4 regions of the Streptomyces sp. NPDC043746 genome follow, and region 4 is predicted to be linked to each of the others. Evidence: riboswitches for the same ligand, from Rfam matches in the RefSeq annotation. Region 4 holds a riboswitch; each other region holds the start of a gene.
The links. Region 4 has a riboswitch for cyclic di-AMP ahead of AC0682_RS21870 (M23 family metallopeptidase). Riboswitches for the same ligand answer to the same signal wherever they lie in the genome.

Region 1 (4,587 bases), on a different contig from region 4:
ACCGCGGAACGCGTAGATCGACTGGTCCGCGTCACCCACCACGCACAGCTCGGCGGGGGCGTCGGCGGCCTCTCCGGACGGGCCGACCAGCTCACGTACCAGGGTGTACTGGGCGTGGTTGGTGTCCTGGTACTCGTCGACCAGGACGTGGCGGAAGCGGCGGCGGTAGTGCTCGGCGACGTCGGGGAAGGCCTGGAGGAGGTGGACCGTCGTCATGATGATGTCGTCGAAGTCCAGGGCGTTGGCCTCGCGCAGCCGGGCCTGGTAGAGCGTGTACGCCTGGGCCAGGGTCTTCTCGAAGCCGTCGGCGGCCTGTCCGGCGAAGGTCTCCTCGTCGATCAGCTCGTTCTTGAGGTTGGAGACCTTGGCGGTGAAGGACTTCGGCGGATAGCGCTTGGGGTCCAGGTCCAGATCGCGGCAGACCAGGGCCATCAGGCGCTTGGAGTCGGCGGCGTCGTAGATCGAGAACGACGAGGTGAAGCCGAGCTTCTTCGACTCGCGGCGCAGGATGCGGACGCACGCGCTGTGGAAGGTCATGACCCACATGGCGTTGGCACGCGGGCCGACGAGATGCTCGACGCGCTCCTTCATCTCGCCCGCGGCCTTGTTGGTGAAGGTGATCGCGAGGATCTGCCCCGGGTGGACCCCGCGCTCGGCCAGCAGGTGGGCGATGCGGTGGGTGAGCACCCGGGTCTTGCCGGAGCCGGCCCCGGCGACGATGAGCAGCGGGGAGCCGGCGTGCACGACGGCGGCGCGCTGCTCGGTGTTCAGCCCGTCGAGCAGCGCGGCGGAGTCGACGACCGGGCGCGGGTGACCGTCCCGGTAGTACCCGTCCCGGGGCGGCGGGGGCGCGTCGAAGACGCCCTCGAAGAGTCCCTCCGGCACCGCTTCGGGTGCGTGCTCCTCGGGAGGCGGCGGCGGGCCGTCCTCCGCGGGCTGGAGGCCGGTCAGGAAGTTGTCGTCAAAGAGGCTGCTCATCGCCCTCCGAGTCTAGGGGGCCGCACTGACAACGTTCGGCCGAAGGCCACAAGCGGCCGACCGAACCCGTACGGACGGAGATCGGACGCCCACGTTCCGTGAAGGAGTGCCCGGTCGGAGGGGGTGTGGGGCCCGGAGCGCGGCAAGGTCACGAAAATGTATCGGGCATATCGCTCACCCTCCTTCCCAGCGGCGGGCCCGGTTGGCTAGCGTGCTCGGTCAGGTGATCCGTAGCTCCCTGAGGCGAACCGCGTCTCACGGTCACCTCTGCCGAATCCGTGCCGCCCTCCCGGCGGTCCGGAACCGGGGACCCACACGCAGCACCGGGGTGAATCGGTCCGTGCCCGCGCATCCGGACCGTAGGACAGCCTTCCGTTCCGTCCGAACCCGACAGCTAACCCGGTAGGCGGTCCACGGAAGGAGATGCCGGTCTTGGCATCGCATCGCAAGCCGCGCACGAAGGTGCGCACCACCACCCCCGCCGTCGGGTTCACGACGGCAGCGCTCGCCTCCGTGACGCTGCTCTCCACGCAGAACGCCACGGCGGCCCCCGCCGAGCCGAAACCGGCCATCGAGGACGTGCAGAAGAAGGTCGACGAGCTCTACCGGCAGGCGGGCAGCGCGACCCAGCAGTACAACCGGGCGAAGGCCGCCTCCACCGCCCAGCGCGCCAAGGTCGACACGCTGCTCTCCGATGTGGCGAAGCGGACCGAGCGGATCAACGAGGCGCGCCGGGAGCTGGGCGCCTACGCCGCCGCGCAGTACCGCACGGGCGGCATCGCGCCCACCGCGACCTTCTTCCTGGCGGACGACCCGCAGGGGTACTTCGACCAGAGCCGGCTGATGAGCCGGGCGACCGAGCGGCAGCAGAAGGCCGTCGACGACTTCCGTACGCAGCAGGCCGAGGCCTCGAAGAAGCGCGCGGAGGCCGTGAAGAGCCTGGAGGAGCTGACCGAGACGCAGACCGCGCTGCGCTCCAGCAAGCAGACCGTGCAGACCAAGCTGACCGAGGCCCGGTCGCTGCTGTCGCGGCTGACCGCCGAGGAGAAGGCGCGGCTGGCGGAGCTGGAGCGGAGGAAGGAGGCCGAGGCCCGGGAGAAGGCGGAGCGGCTGGCCGCCCGCCAGGCCGCCGAGGCCAAGGAGCGCGAGGAGGCGGAGAAGAAGGCGCGCGAGGAGGCCGCGAAGGAGTCCGCCGAGGCCGGTGGCCCCGGTTCCGGCTCCGGCACGGGTACGGGTACGGGGACGAGCCCGGGATCCGGTACGGGTACGGGGGCGGGGGCCGGGGCGGACAGCGGCTACGCGGCCAAGGCCGAGAAGGTGCTCGCCTTCGCCCGCGCCCAGATCGGGAAGCCGTACGTGTGGGGGGCGACGGGCCCGTCCTCGTACGACTGCTCGGGGCTGACCAAGGCGGCCTGGCAGGAGGCGGGGGTCACGCTGCCCCGGACCACCTGGGACCAGGTGAAGGTCGGCACCCGCGTCGCCACCTCGGACCTCCAGCCGGGGGACCTGGTCTTCTTCTACGACGACATCAGCCACGTCGGCATCTACAAGGGCGACGGGATGATGATCCACGCGCCGAAGCCGGGGACGAACGTCCGCGAGGAGTCGATCTACTCCATGCCGATCTACGGCAGCGTGCGCCCGGCGTAGGAAGCACCCTCGGGAACGGTGGCGCGGGGGCGGCCCGTCGACGGCCGCCCCAGGCCTCTCAGGTCCCCGGGTCCCTCAGGCCCCGCAGGCCCCCGGGTCCCTCAGGCCCCGCAGGTCTCAGGTCCAGAGCGTGGCGATGAAGATGTTGGCGACCGTCAGTCCGCCGACCGCCGCGAACGCGCCCTTCTCGACCTTCTCCTCGTCCCGCTTGACGTAGACGAGGGCAAGGATGACGACGAGGACCGCCAGCTTCACACCGATCTTGATGTTGTTGACGGCCTGGTCGTCGGCCTGGTTGAGCCCGACCAGGGCGACACCGGTGACCAGCATGGTCAGCGCGCCGTGCAGCATGGCCGGAACAAAGCGTGCGGTGCCCGCGCCCATGGCCTTCATCTGGGTCAGGAAGCCGCCCAGCAGGGAGGCGATGCCGATGATGTGCAGGGCGACGAAGACATTGATGAGTACGTCCATGGCTCCGGAGCCTAGCCATGGCCACATCTTCACCCAGCAGTGAGGCAAGCCTTCCTCGGCGTCTTCGCCGGAACTGTGCGCCCGGCGCCCGAACCTGCCGGAATAGTCAATTCCGGCTCACGGTCCGCAGTCACCCGTGGGCACCGAAGCATCACATCCGGGCAATAGCTGTCATGGCGACTCTTTTCCGTTCGCCCGGATTAGCGTCCCTCGCGGGCCCATCGGTATCCCCCGGCGGGCAGCCGACAGGAAGGATGCCGCCCCCGTGGCCGCGCACCGGAAATCCGCTCACCGGAAACCCAAGCAGCGCCCGTTCACCGGCCCTGCTGCCCGCACCGCCGCCACCCTGGCGCTCGCCGGGGCCGCCACCGCCACCTCGGCCGGCGGGGCCGGGGCCGCACCCGCCGAACCCGCCCCCACCGCCGCCCAGGTCCGGGCCCAGGTCGACCGGCTCTACCGCGAGGCCGAGGTCGCCACCGAGAAGTACAACGGGGCGAAGGAGAAGGCGGCCGCCGCCACCCGGGCGGTCGACGCCCTGGCCGACGAGGCCGCCCGCCGCACCGACCGCCTCAACACCACCCGCCACACGCTCGGTTCGATGGCCACCGCCCAGTACCGCACCGGCACCCTCGACCCCGCCCTCCAACTGGCGCTCTCCTCCGACCCCGACAGCTACCTGGAGCGCGCCGCCCACCTGGACCGGGCGGGCGACCGGCAGGCGGGGCTGCTCGGCTCGATCCGGCGCCAGCTCTCCCAGATCGCCCGGGTCAAGGCCCGCGCCGACCGGGAGACCGAGGCGCTCGCCGCCCGGCAGGCCGAGCTACGGGAACACCGCACCGCGATCCGGACCAAGCTGGCGGACGCCCGCACGCTCCTGGCCACCCTCACCGCCGACGAGCGCGCCGCGTACGAACGCCCGGCCGACGCCGCCCCCGGCGGGGGCCCGGCCCGCGCCGACCGGGCGGGCACCGGCCACACCGACCGCGCCGCCCCCGGCTCCCCGGTCGCCGCGCCCCACTCCCGAGCGGCCCGGGCGATCGCCTTCGCCCACGGCGCGATCGGCAGGCCGTACGTCTGGGGCGCCACCGGCCCCGACGCCTTCGACTGCTCCGGGCTGACCCAGGCGGCCTGGCGGGCGGCAGGGGTCAGCCTGCCCCGCACCACCTACACCCAGATCAACGCCGGGCAGCGCGTCTCCCGCTCCCAACTGGCCCCCGGTGACCTGGTCTTCTTCTACTCCGGCATCAGCCATGTCGGCCTGTACATCGGCGGCGGCCAGATGATCCACGCCCCGCGCCCGGGGGCGCCGGTCCGGATCGCGCCCATCGACCAGATGCCGTTCGCCGGAGCCACCCGGGTGGCCTGACCCGGCCGAAACCGGTCGACGGCCTCCGCACGCCGGGCCGCATCTGAGGCGGGACCGCACACGCCGGGCCGCCGGGCGAAACGCGTCCTCACGCTCGGCCGGGGCGCCGCTGAAGCAGGCCG
Region 2 (4,587 bases), on a different contig from region 4:
CTTCGGCTTCGCGGTCATCACCGCCCGCCACCGCCGGGTCCGCCGGACCGCCCTCCCGCTGCTCGGCCTGCTCGCCGCGATGGGCCTGCACGCCCTGTGGAACGGTTCGGCGGTCTTCGGCGGGCTCGGCTTCTACGCGGTGTACGCGCTCGTGATGGTCCCGCTCTTCGGGCTGCTGACCTGGCTGGCCGTCTGGTGGCGCCGACGCGAACTGCGGACGCTCGCCGCCGAGCTGCCCGCGTACGCCGCGGCCGGCTGGCTGACCCCGGCCGAGCCCCTGGCGCTCTCCTCGATGCGGACCCGGGGCATGGCCCGCGACCTGGCCCGCCACTGGCACGGCCGACAGGACCGGTCCCGGGGCCGGTCAGCGGCCCGGGCGGTCGCCGAGTACGAGTCGTTCGCGACGACCCTGGCCGGGCTGCGCCGACGCGCCCGCCATGACGCGGTGGGCCCGGACTTCGCCTCCCGGGAGCGGGAGTTGCTGCACCACCTCTGGCAGCGCCGGGACATCGCGGCCCCGGCCCTCACCCACGCGGCCCGCATGACCGGCAGCGCCCCGCGCCCGTACCCGTACCGGCAGCCGACACCGTACGGCCAGGGCTACGGGTACGGCTACGCCCCCACCCGGCACCAGGGCTACGGCTACGGCACCCCCCGGGGCCACGGGGACGCCCACGGCCATGCGACCGGCCACGGCCCCTACGGCTACGGCCGAGCCCCCGGCCGGACCGGCAGTCCTGACGTCGGGGGGTGAGCGTCAGGGCTGCCGGGGCTTCGGGGGTGGTGCGACGACGAACGACGCACCGGGGTCTCAGACCGTGAGGCCCTTGCTGTTCAGCCAGGCGATCGGGTCCATGGCCGAGCCGCCGGGGGTGCGGACCTCCAGGTGGAGGTGGACGCCGGTCACGTTGCCGGTGGCGCCCATGCGGCCGATGGTGTCGCCGGTGCTGACCTTCTGGCCGACCGAGACGTCGATCGAGGACTGGTGGGCGTACCAGATCTCGGTGCCGTCCTCCAGCTGCAGGACCGTGCGGTAGCCGTACGAACCGGACCAGCCCGCCGACGTGATCGTGCCGCTGTGCACGGCCTTGAGCGGCGAACCGGCCGCCCCGGCGAAGTCCGTGCCGGTGTGCTGGCCGGAGGACCACATGGCGCCGGACTGGCCGTAGGTCGAGGTGATCGTGTACCCGGAGGCGGGCAGGGTGTAGCTGGCGCGGAGCTTGGCGAGACGCTCCTCCTCGGCCTTCTTGGCCGCCGCTTCCTCCGCCGCCTTCTTCTCGGCGGCGGCCTTGGCCCTGGCCTTGGCCTCCGCCTCGTCCTGCTGCTTCTTCGCTTCGGCGGCGGCCTTCTCGGCCGCGGCCCGCTCCTCGGCGGCCTTGGCCTCGGCGTCGGCGGCGGCCTGCTGCTGCTCGGCCTGCTGGAGGATCCGGGCGCGCAGGGCCTCGCCCGCGCCGGTGGTGCCCTCCTCGGCCTCGGCGGTCGTGATGCCGGCCGTGGTGAGCGGGGCGGCGGTGACCGGTGCGGCCTCGGCCTCGGCCTCGTCGGACATGAAGGCCCCGACGCCGGGAAGGGACTTGGCGTCGGGGAGGTTGTCCGCGATGGAATCGGGAAGGGAGATGGAGACGGGCGGCTTGCTCTGGGCGGTGGCCATACCACCCGCGCCGACTGCCGCTATGACGCCGACCCCGAGGACGGTGGAGCTACGGGCGAGCCCTCGCTGCTTGGCCACGCGGTGCTTGCCGCGCACGGGACGGACGGACTCCGCGGTGGGGTTCCACTCCTCCCACGTCCGCTCCGGGCCGCCGAAGGCGTCGGCGCTCAGGGATGACGGGGCCTCAGGGGCAGGCTGGTTGGACGCCACGTGGGCGCACTCCTTTCCTTCCTTCTCGCCTACCGGGTTAGCTGACGGGTTCGGAGCAGGAAGGTCTCCTACGGGCCCCTCTGCCTCGCGGTGGAGGCACAGGCGTCCGATTCACCCCATGGAGGTGGTTCCCCGGTTCCCTCGCGGGATTCGGCGCTCGCGCACGGCGCCGTCCTGACGACGGCTGGGACGACCGCGCTGCGTTATCGAACGTTAATAGACAGGTGGGCCCGATTCCAAGCTGTTCCTGTTGATCATTAACGGACACGGCAGGGATTTACCCACAACAACCACCCCCAAGCGGACAACATGACGCCCCCTCACTCACACCCCATTTTCTGATGGTGTGTCAAACGTTATGCGGAGCGGCGCCCTTCAGTTACGCACCGTGTCATCGCCCCGGCCGACGATCTTCACCGTCGTCCGCCGCGGCGGCTGCCCCTCCGCAGGCCGGCTCACCGCGAGCAGCGCCATGTCGTCCGTCGAACGGCCGCCGGTGTGCAGCCGTACGTCGTCGGTGAGCGCCGACAGCAGTTCCTCGGGGCCGGGGAAGATCCGGCCGCGCAGCCGGGCCGCCGGATCATAGAAGACGCCGTCCGCGTCCCGCGCCTCGGAAAGGCCGTCCGTGAAGGCGAGCAGGGTCGACCCGGGGGGCATCTCCCACTCGTCGGACCGGTCGGGCCACACCCCGAGGTTCATCCCCAGCGGCATCGCGGGCACGCTCGGCGCGAGGACCCCCAGGGCTCCGTCCGCGTACAGCAGGATCGGCTCGGGGTGGCCGCGGTTGACCAGCCGCAGCGAGGCCGAACCGGGCGGGATCTCGGCCAGTACGGCGGTGATGAACCCCTCCATGGCGTCCAGCCCGTACCGCCGCGTCCCCTCCCGCGCGAGCGCCCGCTCCAGCCGCTGGGCCACGCCCTCCAGGGAACGCTCCTGCTCGGCGGCCTCCCGGAACGCTCCGATGATCACCGCCACCGCCTCCACGGCGTCCAGCCCCTTGCCGCGCACGTCCCCGACGACCAGGCGCACGCCGTACGGGGTGTCCGCCACCGCGAACAGGTCCCCCCCGACGAACTCGTCCGCCTGCGCCGCCTCGTACCGGGCCGCCACCTGGAGCCCGCCGATCCGTTCCGCCGGGGTCGGCAGCACGGCCCGCATGGCGGTCTCCGCGATGACCCGCGCCGAGGCCAGCTGCTCGTTGCTCCGGCGCACGACCCCGTTGATGACGAGGGCCAGCGCGGCGGCGGTGGTGACCGTGATCATCTCGATGACCGGGACGACCTGGGTGGAGGTCCCGTCGGAGAGCCGCATAGCGATGACGGAGAGGACCGCGGCCACTCCCGTACGGATGGTGCTGGCGAGCGAGAAGAAGGGCGCGGCGATCAGCGGCGCGGCCACGAACAGGGGTACGGCGGTGAAGTTGGGCGGGGCCAGCGAGTCGAAGAGGAGCCCGCCGCCGATCAGCAGCACCGGCAGCAGCCGGACGAACCGCCGGGTCCCGGCGTTCTGGGCCACCACCGGCTTCCCCCGCCCCGTGGAGCCGGGCGCGGCACGCCCGGGGATGCCGAGACTTCCCCTCACGCGTCCGCGCCCCTTGTCCGCCATCCCCACCACCTGTGCACTCCTGCCCGGTCCGGCCACGGCTGCGGACGGTACCGCGCCCCGTCCAGGCTTCCCGGAGCCGCGCCGTGCGGCGACTCGTCATCGGCCGAATAGGGGGAGCGGGGCCTTGCGCGGTGAGCCCTCCGTGGTCAGTCGGAGAGCCGGTTCTCCGCGTAGATCGTCAGCGCATCCCGTACGAAGGCGGCGGTGCCGTCCCCGTAGCGATCGTAGTTCTTCCCGAAGCGGGGGTCGGCGGCGTACATCTCACCGAGCCCGATGACGTACGAGCGACGGAGCCCGGGGCCCGTCCCCCCGGAGGAGGCCAGCCACGCACAGTGCCGCCGGGCGACCTCCTGGGCCTGCTCGCCGCCGGGCCCGGCCCCGGCCTCCCGGAGCCGCCCCCAGGCACGGGCGATGGCCTCGTGCTCGTCGCGGAAGGCCTTCTTCCCCTCCTCCCCCAGCGAGCGCCACCACCGGTCGCCCTCCTCGTACGCCGCGCGCCCCCAGCGCTCGGTCACCTCCCGCTCGTGCACGGTGTGGTCGAAGCCGTCGAACACTTCCTCGGCCAAGAGTTCCATCCCCTTCTCCGTCTTGTGGAGAGTGGTCCGCACCGAGGCGATCTGCCGCCCGATGCGCGCCTGCTCCTGTTCGAGCAACCGCAGGTGCGCCCGCAGCGCCGCCCCCGTGTCCCGCTGCCCTTCGAGCACGTCCCTGATGGCGGGCAGGGACAGCCCCAGCTCCCGCAGCAGCAGGATGCGCTGCAGCCTGACGAGGGCGTCCTGGTCGTAGTAGCGGTAGCCGTTGCCCCCGACCCGGCTCGGCACGAGAAGACCGAGGTCCCCGTAGTGCCGGAGCGTGCGGCTGGTGGTGCCGGCTCTTCTGGCGATTTCCTGGATGGACCACTCCATGCCGGAAACGCTAGATCTTTACGTAACGTCAAGGTCAACCCGGAAGGGGCGGCCTGAGGAGCCCGGGAGACGACTCAGGCCCGGTACGCGATCAGCGATCTGCGTACCGGGCCTGGATCTTCAGTAGCGGGGACAGGATTTGAACCTGCGACCTCTGGGTTATGAGCCCAGCGAGCTACCGAGCTGCTCCACCCCGCGTCGATGAACACAACTCTA
Region 3 (4,587 bases), on a different contig from region 4:
TGCCCCTACAACGGCAGCAGGTCCGGGCGCTTGGCCTCGACGTGGTCGCCGGACGACTCGCCACGCAGCCGCCGCCCGATCCACGGCACGAGGTACTCCCGCGCCCACTGGATGTTGTCGCGCCCTTCGTCGAAGGGGCTGCGCTGGGCCTGCGGGGGCCAGGGCTGGTCCGGATCGGTCGGCACATCGTGTCCGAGGACCTGGGCGGCGCGCAGGGCCACCCTGGTGTGGCCCTCGGGCGAGAGGTGGAGCCGGTCGGCGTCCCAGGCGCGCCGGTCCTGCACCGAGCGGAGCGACCACAGGTCGAGGACCGGGCAGTGGTAGCGGTCCGCGATGGCCCGGAGGTGGACGTTGTACGTGGCGATCTTGCCGCGCATGTGGCGCAGTACGGGGACGCCCCGGGTGTCGAAGCCGGTGGTGATCATGACGGTGCCGACCGCCTCGGTCAGCTCCGCGACGGCCTTCTCGTACCGCTCGGCCAGGTCGTCTGGGTCGGTGCCGGGCCGGATGATGTCGTTGCCGCCCGCGCAGAAGCTGACCAGGTCGGGGGCCAGCTCCTTGGCGCGGGGGATCTGCTCCTCGACGATCTGGTCGAGGAGGCGTCCGCGTACGGCGAGATTGGCGTAGCGGAAATTCCCGTGCCGGGTCTCGTCCGGGTTCGTCGCCGCGTCGGGGGCCGGGAGCCGGTCGGCGAGGAGAACCGCGAACCGGTCCGCCCAGCCGACGAAGGTGCCGTCGGGGCCGGGGTCTCCGACGCCTTCGGTGAAGCTGTCCCCGATCGCCGCGTACGACCCGATGGTGTGCTGCTGCTGGGTTCTCGAATCGTCTGCCACAAGCACATATCCTGCACCGTTCAATGTGACCTACGCGACCGTAATACAGGGTTGACGGGTGGTGACATAGACCACCCGGTCAGATGTGGGTAAAGCTGGAATAAGTAGAGGGCGGTATGCCACAGCAGCACACCGCCCTCGATCACTTCACGCCCCGCGCGGGCAGCCCTCGGGTCAGAGGGAGACGCCGTGCTGGCGCAGGTAGGCGACAGGGTCGATGTCCGAGCCGTAGCTCGGGCCGGTGCGGACCTCGAAGTGGAGGTGCGGGCCGGTGGAGTTGCCGGTGGAGCCGGAGAGGCCGATCTGCTGGCCGCCGGTGACGGTCTGGCCAGTGGAGACGCTGAGCGAGGACTGATGGGCGTACTGGGAGTACATGCCGTCCGCGTGGCGGATGACGACCTCGTTGCCGTACGAACCGCCCCATCCGGCCGAGACCACGGTGCCCGGGCCGATGGCGCGGACGGGGGTGCCGGAGGCGGCACGGAAGTCGGCGCCGGTGTGGTAGCCGCTGGACCAGCTGGAGCCGGAGGCGCGGTACGGGGTGGTGACCTGGGCGCTGTCCAGGGGCGCGGTCCAGCCGGAGCCGGCGGCCTGCGAGGAGCCGGTGGGCTGCGAGGACCCGGCCCGGATGGCGGCGCCGGACTGCGCGTCCGACTCGTCGGCCGAGATGGTGTCGCCCTTGGGGGCCTGCTCGGCCTTCTTCGGCGCGGCCTGGGGGGCCGCCTTCTTCTCGGCCTTCGGCGCGGACCTGGGCGCCGGGGCGGCCTTCTTGGCCTCGGACGGCGCGGCGGAGCCGGTGGCCTTGGCGCCGAGGGTGAGCTTCATGCCCGGGAAGATCAGGCTGGGGTTCTCGCCGACGGTGGAGCGGTTGTCCTGGTACAGCTTCTGCCAGCCGCCCTTGACCCGGTGCTCGGCGGCGATCTTCGCGAGGTAGTCGCCGGAGACGACGGAGTACGTCTTCGAGGCGGTCTTCGCCTGGGCGGGCGCGGCCTGCGGGGCGGTCTGCGCGGCGGCGGCCGTGGCGGCGGCGGGCTTGGTGGCGGGGGCGGCCTTCTCCGCGGCGTGGGCGCCGGTGGCTCCGATCAGCGGGAGGGCCAGTACGGCGCCGCCGGTGCCCGCGGCGAGGACGCCGCGGTGGATCGGGCCGGACTTGGGACGGCGGTGCTTACCCTGTGCGGGCATGGGGGAGTTCCTCTCCGTCGCCTGCGAGGTGAGCTGTCGGGTTCGGGCTGGAGATGCCCGGCCGCCGGACGGCGACTTCACCCCTAGCCGGTCCGGATCGCTCCGGGCCGGCGGCTTACCTGGTTCCCCCGCTCCTGCCACACGTGAGTGGGTGGGTGCGAATTCCGGGCGGCGGCAGGATTAGGCGGTCCGTCCGGATTGACGGTGACCGTAAACGAGTCAGGACGACGGGAACAAGCCGTCGGTTGCCTCCCGGAATCATCGATTCGATTCCGTTCCGGATTTCCCGTCACCCTCCGTGGATTACGGATCTTGGCTTTCCGTACGGATCCCGGGGAAACGCCGGGGCGCCGCAGCCACGGTCCGTCACGGATATGATCCCGCTCACCTGCGGAATCCCATCTCCCCCATTAGCGGGGCATGTTCTGCGAAATACACCAATACGGACATGGCGGTGGCGTCATTCCTGACTCCACGTCATCCGGCCCCTGATTTCCGGCCGAATCGATGTCGTATCGTCACAGGAGCGCCCTCGCCGGAGAGCCGCGCCGACGCCGAAGACTTCAGGAGCCACCGTGACGCAGCAGGTGCCGCAGGTCCCGCCGACCGAGACCGCACTGACCGGAGTCCGCAACTTCCGCGACGTGGGCGGGCTCCCCACCACGGACGGGCGGCGCACCGCCTTCGGCCGGCTCTACCGCAGCGGCCACCTGGCGCACGCCACCGCCGAGGACGCGCTCTTCCTCTCCGGGCTCGGGCTGCACACCGTCTTCGACTTCCGGAACTCCGCCGACCACCAGCTCGACGGGTACGACATCGAGTTGACCGGTGTCCGTAATGTCAGCATTCCGCTCTCCGACCCGGCCGACGGAGCCGAGTTCTGGCGGCTGGTGCGCGACGGGAACATCGAGCAGCTGCGCTCGATCCTGGCGAACGGCAAGGGCGCCGAGCGGATGCTGCGCATGTACCGCGCGACCATCGTGGACCGCACCGCCGAGCACAGCCGCGTGCTCCACGCACTGGCGGAGGACAGCGTTCCGGCCCTGATGCACTGTGCGGCGGGCAAGGACCGGGCGGGGCTGTCGATCGCGGTCTCCCTGCTCGCGGTCGGCGTCGAGCGCGAGGCGATCGAGGCGGACTACCTGAAGTCCAACGACCCGCACCGCCGGTACAAGGTGAAGCGCTCGGACATGTCCGAGACCGGGATGTCCCCCGAGGTGATGGAGCTCCTCAACCCGCTCTTCGGGGCCCAGGCCTCCTACCTCGCGGCGGCGTTCACGGCCATCGACGAGACGTGGGGCTCGACCGACCGCTACCTGTCGGAGGGGCTGAACATCTCCCCCCGGACCCGGGAGCGGCTGCGCGAGCGCCTGCTCGACCAGGGCTGAGCGACTACTCCGCGCCCGCCACCACGAAGAGCAGGTAGAGGAAGGCCGCGATCACGTGGCCGACCACCAGGTAGGCGACGAGGCGGATCACCAGACCGCGCGGCATCCGGCGCTCCTGCGCGTCCTTCGTGGCCCTCGGCCGCCGCGGACTCAGCGGGTCGTAGTGTTCGGAATCGGACATGACGGTCCTCTCTGCCGGCCTCGCGGCCGGTGGGTACGAAGGGTCCGGAGGTATGGAGGTACGCAGGGGCCCTGGTGGTATGCCGGGTCAGCGCGCGTGGAGGGCGTTGCCGAGGCACAGCTCGGCCGCCGGGCTCTGGAGCAGGGAGTGGACGAAGAGCAGCTCCGCCCCGCCGCGGTCCAGGGCCGCGATCCGGTGCGGGGTGAGCGAGTCGAAGTGGGCGCTGTCGCCCGGGTCCAGGTCGTGCACGGTCTCCCCCAGCGCGACCCGCAGCCGTCCGCCGAGGACGTACAGCCACTCCTCACCGGGGTGCACCCGGACCAGATCGCCCTGGGCGCCGTACGGGACACGGACCCGCAGCGCCTGCATGGCACGGCCCGGACTGCCGGCCCGGCGGTACATCCAGCCGTCGGCCTCGGCGCCCTCGAAAGCACCGCCCCGGATGATCGCGTCGCGCTCGGGCGGCTTCTCGCCGAGCAGCTCGGAGACCGTCGTACCGTAGATGCGGGCGAGACCCAGCAGCATCGGCAGCGAGGGCTGGCGGCGGCCGGTCTCCAGCCGGGAGAGGTGGGCCGGGGAGAGTCCGGCCCGCTGGGCGGCGGTCTCCAGAGTGAGGCCGCGCCCACGGCGCAGTTCGCGCAGTCGGGGGGCGACGCCGGGAAGCTCCTCGGCCGCCCCCTCGTCCGGAGGGTTCATGGTTCCATTGGGCCAGGAACTTTCCTCCTGGGCAAATAAATTGCCCAGGAGGCAAATCCCCTGGTCTCAGCGGTTGGCCACGGCCTGCTTGACCAGCGTCCGGCCGAAGTCCCACATCAGTCCGCCCCCGTCGTGGGCGTCGTCCATGACCTCGGTGAACGCCGTCACGAAGCGGTCCACCTCCGGCTCCCCGATGATCAGCGGCGGGATCAGCTTGATCACCTCCAGATGGTCGCCGGAGACCTGGGTGAGGATGCGGTGCTTCTGGAGCAGCGGCACCACGACCATCTGGGCGAAGAGTCCCTTT
Region 4 (4,587 bases):
GCCCCGCTCGCGGGCGACGGCGGCGATGTGTTCGAGCAGCGCGGAGGCGACCCCGCGGCCCTGGTGGGCGTCCTGGACGAGGAAGGCGACCTCGGCCTCGTCGGCGGGGGCGGAGGCGGGGCGGCCCAGCTCGTTGATGCGGTCGTAGCGGACGGTTCCGATGAACTCGCCGCCGATGGTGACGGCGAGCCCCACCCGGTCGACGTAGTCGTGATGGGTGAAGCGGTGCACGTCCCGGTCGGAAAGGCGGGGGTAGGGGGCGAAGAAGCGGTAGTACTTCGACTCGTCGGAGACCTGCTCGTAGAAGCTGACCAGCCGCTCGGCGTCATCGGTGGTGATCGGCCTGATGCGCGCGGTGCCGCCGTCGCGGAGCACCACGTCCGCTTCCCAGTGGTCGGGGTACGCGTGATGCGGACTCTGCTCCGGCGTGGGCTCCATGGGCAAAGCCTACGGCCGGTGTCCCGGTCGCGGAGGGTTCGGTACCGGGGCAGTCTGGGGACGATCCGGGAGACCGGCCGAGGGAGAGGCCGGGCGGAGCAGTACGCACCGCATGAGAGACTGGTCTAGACAACCGTTGATATGTGAAGGGCAGAACCATGGCTGAGCGCCGCGTAAACGTCGGTTGGGCCGAGGGCCTGCACGCCCGCCCCGCTTCCATCTTCGTCCGTGCCGCCACGGCTTCCGGCGTCCCCGTGACGATCGCCAAGGCCGACGGCAACCCGGTCAACGCCGCCTCCATGCTCGCGGTGCTCGGTCTGGGTGCCCAGGGTGGCGAGGAGATCGTGCTCGCCTCGGACGCGGACGACGCCGAGGCCGCCCTGGACCGTCTGGCGAAGCTGGTCGCCGAGGGTCTTGAGGAGCTGCCCGAAACCGTCTGACGGTACGAAGGGCTGAGCCGTGGACCCCCTGGGGGAACCACGGCTCTTTCTCTTTTTCTGCCGCGCCCCCGACTGACCCGACTATTCGAGGGCAGCGCAGAAAAGGACCCCTTCGGCAATTACTTCTCTTTGTATACGGCGCCCCTGTTAATAGCGGGCACTCGCAGTGTTTACGCCGTGTTGCGAAGAACTCACCCGCGACGGCGGTGCCAGGCGCCGGGCGGGCCGGTCCGGACGGCGGCGCAACCGGTGGGCCGCAGCGGACCGTTCCGCGTGCTGGGCGGTCAGCGCCCTCGCCCGCTCCGCGTCGCCGCGCGCCACCGCGTCCACGATGGCCCCGTGCTCGGCCCAGGAGTCCACGGGGCGGGCCGGCTGCTCGACGGCGTACATCCAGGCGGTCTTGTGTCTGAGCTGGGTGAGCAGGGCAATCAGGCCGGGGCTGCCGGAGGCCTGGGCGAGGGTCTCGTGGAACCAGCCGTCCAGCGACCGCAGGTCCTCCCCCTCGCCCCGGCGGGCCCGCTCCTGACCCAGCCTGACCAGCCCGCGGAGCACCTTGAGGTGGGCTTCCGTACGGCGCTGCGCGGCCCGGGCCGCACCGAGCGGCTCCAGCAGCGTCCGGATCTCCAGCAGGTCGGCGGCCTCCTGCTCGGTGGGCTCGGCGACACAGGCCCCGGCGTGCCGGCGGGTGGTGACGAAGCCCTCGGACTCCAGTGTGCGCAGGGCCTCGCGCACCGGGACGCGGGAGACCCCGTACCGCCGCGCCAGCAGCTCCTCGGTGAGGCGGCTGCCGCGCTCGTAGACACCGGAGACGATGTCATCACGGATTGCCGTGCATACCGATTGCGCGGGAATGCGCATGTCCGAACCTCCGCCATAATCCCCGCGAAACGCGGCCGGGCCGACACCTGTTCCGTGACTCTATGGCAATCCGCCGCAATTTCCGATGGCGGGTCGCAATCGAGGGATATCTTCTGGCGGATTCCGGAAGGCGCGGGACCGGATCGGACCGCGGGAAGGGTCAGACGTTGACGCCGTGCGAGCGCAGGTAGGCGACCGGGTCCATGTCCGAGCCGTACTCCGGGGTGGTCCGGGCCTCGAAGTGGAGGTGCGGGCCGGTGGAGTTGCCGGTGGAGCCGGAGAGGCCGATCCGCTGGCCGGAGGTGACGCGCTGGCCGACGGAGACGGCGATCGAGGAGAGGTGGCCGTACTGGGTGTACGTGCCGTCCGTCATGCGGAGCACCACGTTGTTGCCGTACGCCCCGCCCCAGCCGGCCTCGACGACCGTACCGGCGCCGACCGCGACGACGGAGCTGCCGGAGGCGGCACGGAAGTCCACGCCGGAGTGGCTGCCGGAGGACCACAGGGCGCCGCCCGACTTGTAGCCGGTGGTGACGTACGAACCGGCGACGGGCAGGCGGAAGGCGTTGAGGCGGGCGCGCTCGGCGGCGCGGGCGGCCCGGGCCTCCTCCTCGCGGATCTCCTTCGCGCGGGCCTCGGCCTTGCGCTCCGCCTCCGCCTTCGCCCTGGCCTTCGCGGCCTTGGCCTTGGCTTCGGCGGCGGCCTTCGCCTTCGCCTTGGCGGCGTCGGCCGCCTGCTGGTGCTGGGCGCGGGCCTGGGCGTCGATCTGCTCGGCGAGCGTGGCGTCGAGCGTGATGGCCTGGGTGAGTCCGGTCTCGACGGTCCGGGCGGCCTCGGAGTCCGCGGCGGTGGCCGGGGAGGCCAGGGCGCCGAGGACGCCGGTGGTGGCCAGGGCCGCGACGCCGGCGGCACGGGCGCTGCGGCGCGTCAGGCGGCTCGGGGCACGGTGCTTCCCGGTGGCACGGGTGAACGCCATGGAGGGGCGGGATCCTTTCCTTCCTTCTCGCCTACCGGGTTAGCTGACGGGTTCGGAGCAGGAAGGTCTCCTACGGACTCCCGGACCGGTTCGCGGCACGGGCATCCGATTCACCCCAGGGACTGCGTGTGGGTCCCCGGCTCCCCAGGCTCACGCCTGACGGGGACTCGGCGATGGCTGCCCGGCGCCGCGGATGCGGCATACAGGTGGCGGACAGCCGGGCCGACGCTAGGCGGGGCGGCTGCGCATCACCAAACGGACGGGGGGATTTGTCGCGCATCCCACAGGGCAAATCACCATGCACCATCAGAAAAGTGACGACAAGGACTTAAGGGGAAAAACGGGAACCCCGGCGGACCGCTGCCCGCCGGGGCCCTCCCTCTCCTGCCGCGCGCTGTCCTGCCGCGCGGGTGCGGTGTCAGCCGCTGACGACGGTCACCTCTCCGATGCCGAGCGCCTTCACCGGCTCCGCGATCTGTGCCGCGTCCCCCACCAGGACCGTGACCAGCCGGTCCACCGGGAAGGCGTTGACCACGGCCGCGGTGGCCTCCACGGTGCCCGTCTCCGCGAGGCGGGCGTACAGCTGGGCCTGGTAGTCGTCGGGGAGGTGCTGCTCGACCTGGTCGGCCAGGGTGCTCGCGACGGAGGCGGCGGTCTCGAACTTGAGCGGGGCGACGCCCACCAGGTTCTGCACGGCCGTCTCGCGCTCGGCGTCGGTCAGCCCTTCGGCGGCCAGCGTGCGCAGGACCTTCCAGAGGTCCTCCAGTGCCGGGCCGGTGGACTCGGTGTCCACCGAACCGCTGATGGCCAGCATCGCCGCACCGCCCGCGTCGGCTCCCGCGGAGCGCAGGACCTGGGCGAAGGCGCGTACGCCGTAGGTGTAGCCCTTCTCCTCGCGCAGTACCCGGTCCAGCCGGGAGGTGAGGGTGCCTCCCAGGCAGTAGGTGCCGAGCACCTGGGCGGGCCAGACGCTCTCGTGGCGGTCCGGGCCGATGCGGCCGATCAGCAGCTGGGTCTGGACCGCGCCGGGGCGGTCCACGATGACCACCCGGCCGGTGTCGTCGGCGGTGATCGGGGCGACCGGGCGGGCCTGGCCCGCGTCGCCGGCCCAGTCGCCGAGGGTGTCGGCGAGCAGGGCGTCCAGGTCGATGCCGGTCAGGTCACCGACGATCACGGCCGTCGCGGTGGCCGGGCGGACGTGGGCGTCGAAGAAGGCGCGCACGGCGGCGGCGTCGATCCGCCGCACGGTCTCCTCGGTGCCCAGCCGCGGGCGGGACATCCGGGCGGTGGCCGGGAACAGCTCCTTGGCGAGCTGCTTGGCGGCGCGCCGGGACGGGTTGGCCTGCTCGTGCGGGATCTCGTCGAGCCGGTTGCCCACGAGCCGCTCGATCTCGCTCTCGGCGAAGGCCGGGGCGCGCAGGGCCTCGGCGACCAGGCCGAGCGCCTTGGCCAGCCGGGAGGCCGGGACCTCCAGGGAGACCCGGACACCGGGGTGGTCGGCGTGGGCGTCCAGGGTGGCGCCGCACCGCTCCAGCTCGGCGGCGAACTCCTCGGCGCTGTGCTTGTCGGTGCCCTCGGAGAGCGCGCGCGACATGATCGTGGCCACGCCGTCCAGGCCCTCGGGCTCGGCGTCCAGCGGCGCGTCCAGGAAGATCTCCACGGCCACGACCTGCTGGCCGGGGCGGTGGCAGCGCAGCACGGTCAGGCCGTTGGGCAGGGCGCCGCGCTCGGGGGCGGGGAAGGCCCACGGCCGGGCGGTGCCCGGGGTCGGCTGCGGGTGGTACTCCATGGCTACTCCAGTCACGGCGGCGTCGCTCACTTGTCCGTCCCCTCGGGCGCGTCGGTGGCCCCGTCCCCGTCCTCGGCCGGCTCGAC

Region 1: it holds a riboswitch for cyclic di-AMP, as region 4 does, so the genes downstream of both, AC0682_RS26085 (C40 family peptidase) here and AC0682_RS21870 (M23 family metallopeptidase) in region 4, are expected to answer to the same signal.
Region 2: it holds a riboswitch for cyclic di-AMP, as region 4 does, so the genes downstream of both, AC0682_RS17650 (M23 family metallopeptidase) here and AC0682_RS21870 (M23 family metallopeptidase) in region 4, are expected to answer to the same signal.
Region 3: it holds a riboswitch for cyclic di-AMP, as region 4 does, so the genes downstream of both, AC0682_RS06615 (peptidoglycan DD-metalloendopeptidase family protein) here and AC0682_RS21870 (M23 family metallopeptidase) in region 4, are expected to answer to the same signal.

Annotation. Positions count from the first base shown of each region.
Region 1 covers NZ_JBWKCM010000030.1:1,604-6,190, forward strand. The annotation lists gene pcrA (DNA helicase PcrA) at 1-978, opposite strand, end outside; cyclic di-AMP (ydaO/yuaA leader) riboswitch at 1,237-1,403, shown strand; gene AC0682_RS26085 (C40 family peptidase) at 1,402-2,628, shown strand; gene AC0682_RS26090 (hypothetical protein) at 2,746-3,099, opposite strand; gene AC0682_RS26095 (C40 family peptidase) at 3,365-4,465, shown strand.
Region 2 covers NZ_JBWKCM010000014.1:155,378-159,964, reverse strand. The annotation lists gene AC0682_RS17655 (PrsW family intramembrane metalloprotease) at 1-754, shown strand, start outside; gene AC0682_RS17650 (M23 family metallopeptidase) at 812-1,861, opposite strand; cyclic di-AMP (ydaO/yuaA leader) riboswitch at 1,874-2,027, opposite strand; gene AC0682_RS17645 (PP2C family protein-serine/threonine phosphatase) at 2,237-3,466, opposite strand; gene AC0682_RS17640 (MerR family transcriptional regulator) at 3,613-4,371, opposite strand; tRNA gene AC0682_RS17635 (tRNA-Met) at 4,496-4,569, opposite strand.
Region 3 covers NZ_JBWKCM010000004.1:214,747-219,333, forward strand. The annotation lists gene AC0682_RS06610 (SGNH/GDSL hydrolase family protein) at 6-833, opposite strand; gene AC0682_RS06615 (peptidoglycan DD-metalloendopeptidase family protein) at 1,008-2,015, opposite strand; cyclic di-AMP (ydaO/yuaA leader) riboswitch at 2,021-2,179, opposite strand; gene AC0682_RS06620 (tyrosine-protein phosphatase) at 2,591-3,403, shown strand; gene AC0682_RS06625 (DUF6126 family protein) at 3,408-3,584, opposite strand; gene AC0682_RS06630 (helix-turn-helix domain-containing protein) at 3,672-4,280, opposite strand; gene AC0682_RS06635 (aspartate aminotransferase family protein) at 4,347-4,587, opposite strand, start outside.
Region 4 covers NZ_JBWKCM010000021.1:21,853-26,439, forward strand. The annotation lists gene AC0682_RS21855 (bifunctional acetate--CoA ligase family protein/GNAT family N-acetyltransferase) at 1-438, opposite strand, end outside; gene AC0682_RS21860 (HPr family phosphocarrier protein) at 597-878, shown strand; gene AC0682_RS21865 (GntR family transcriptional regulator) at 1,026-1,736, opposite strand; gene AC0682_RS21870 (M23 family metallopeptidase) at 1,897-2,712, opposite strand; cyclic di-AMP (ydaO/yuaA leader) riboswitch at 2,727-2,895, opposite strand; gene AC0682_RS21875 (M16 family metallopeptidase) at 3,131-4,501, opposite strand; gene AC0682_RS21880 (M16 family metallopeptidase) at 4,528-4,587, opposite strand, start outside.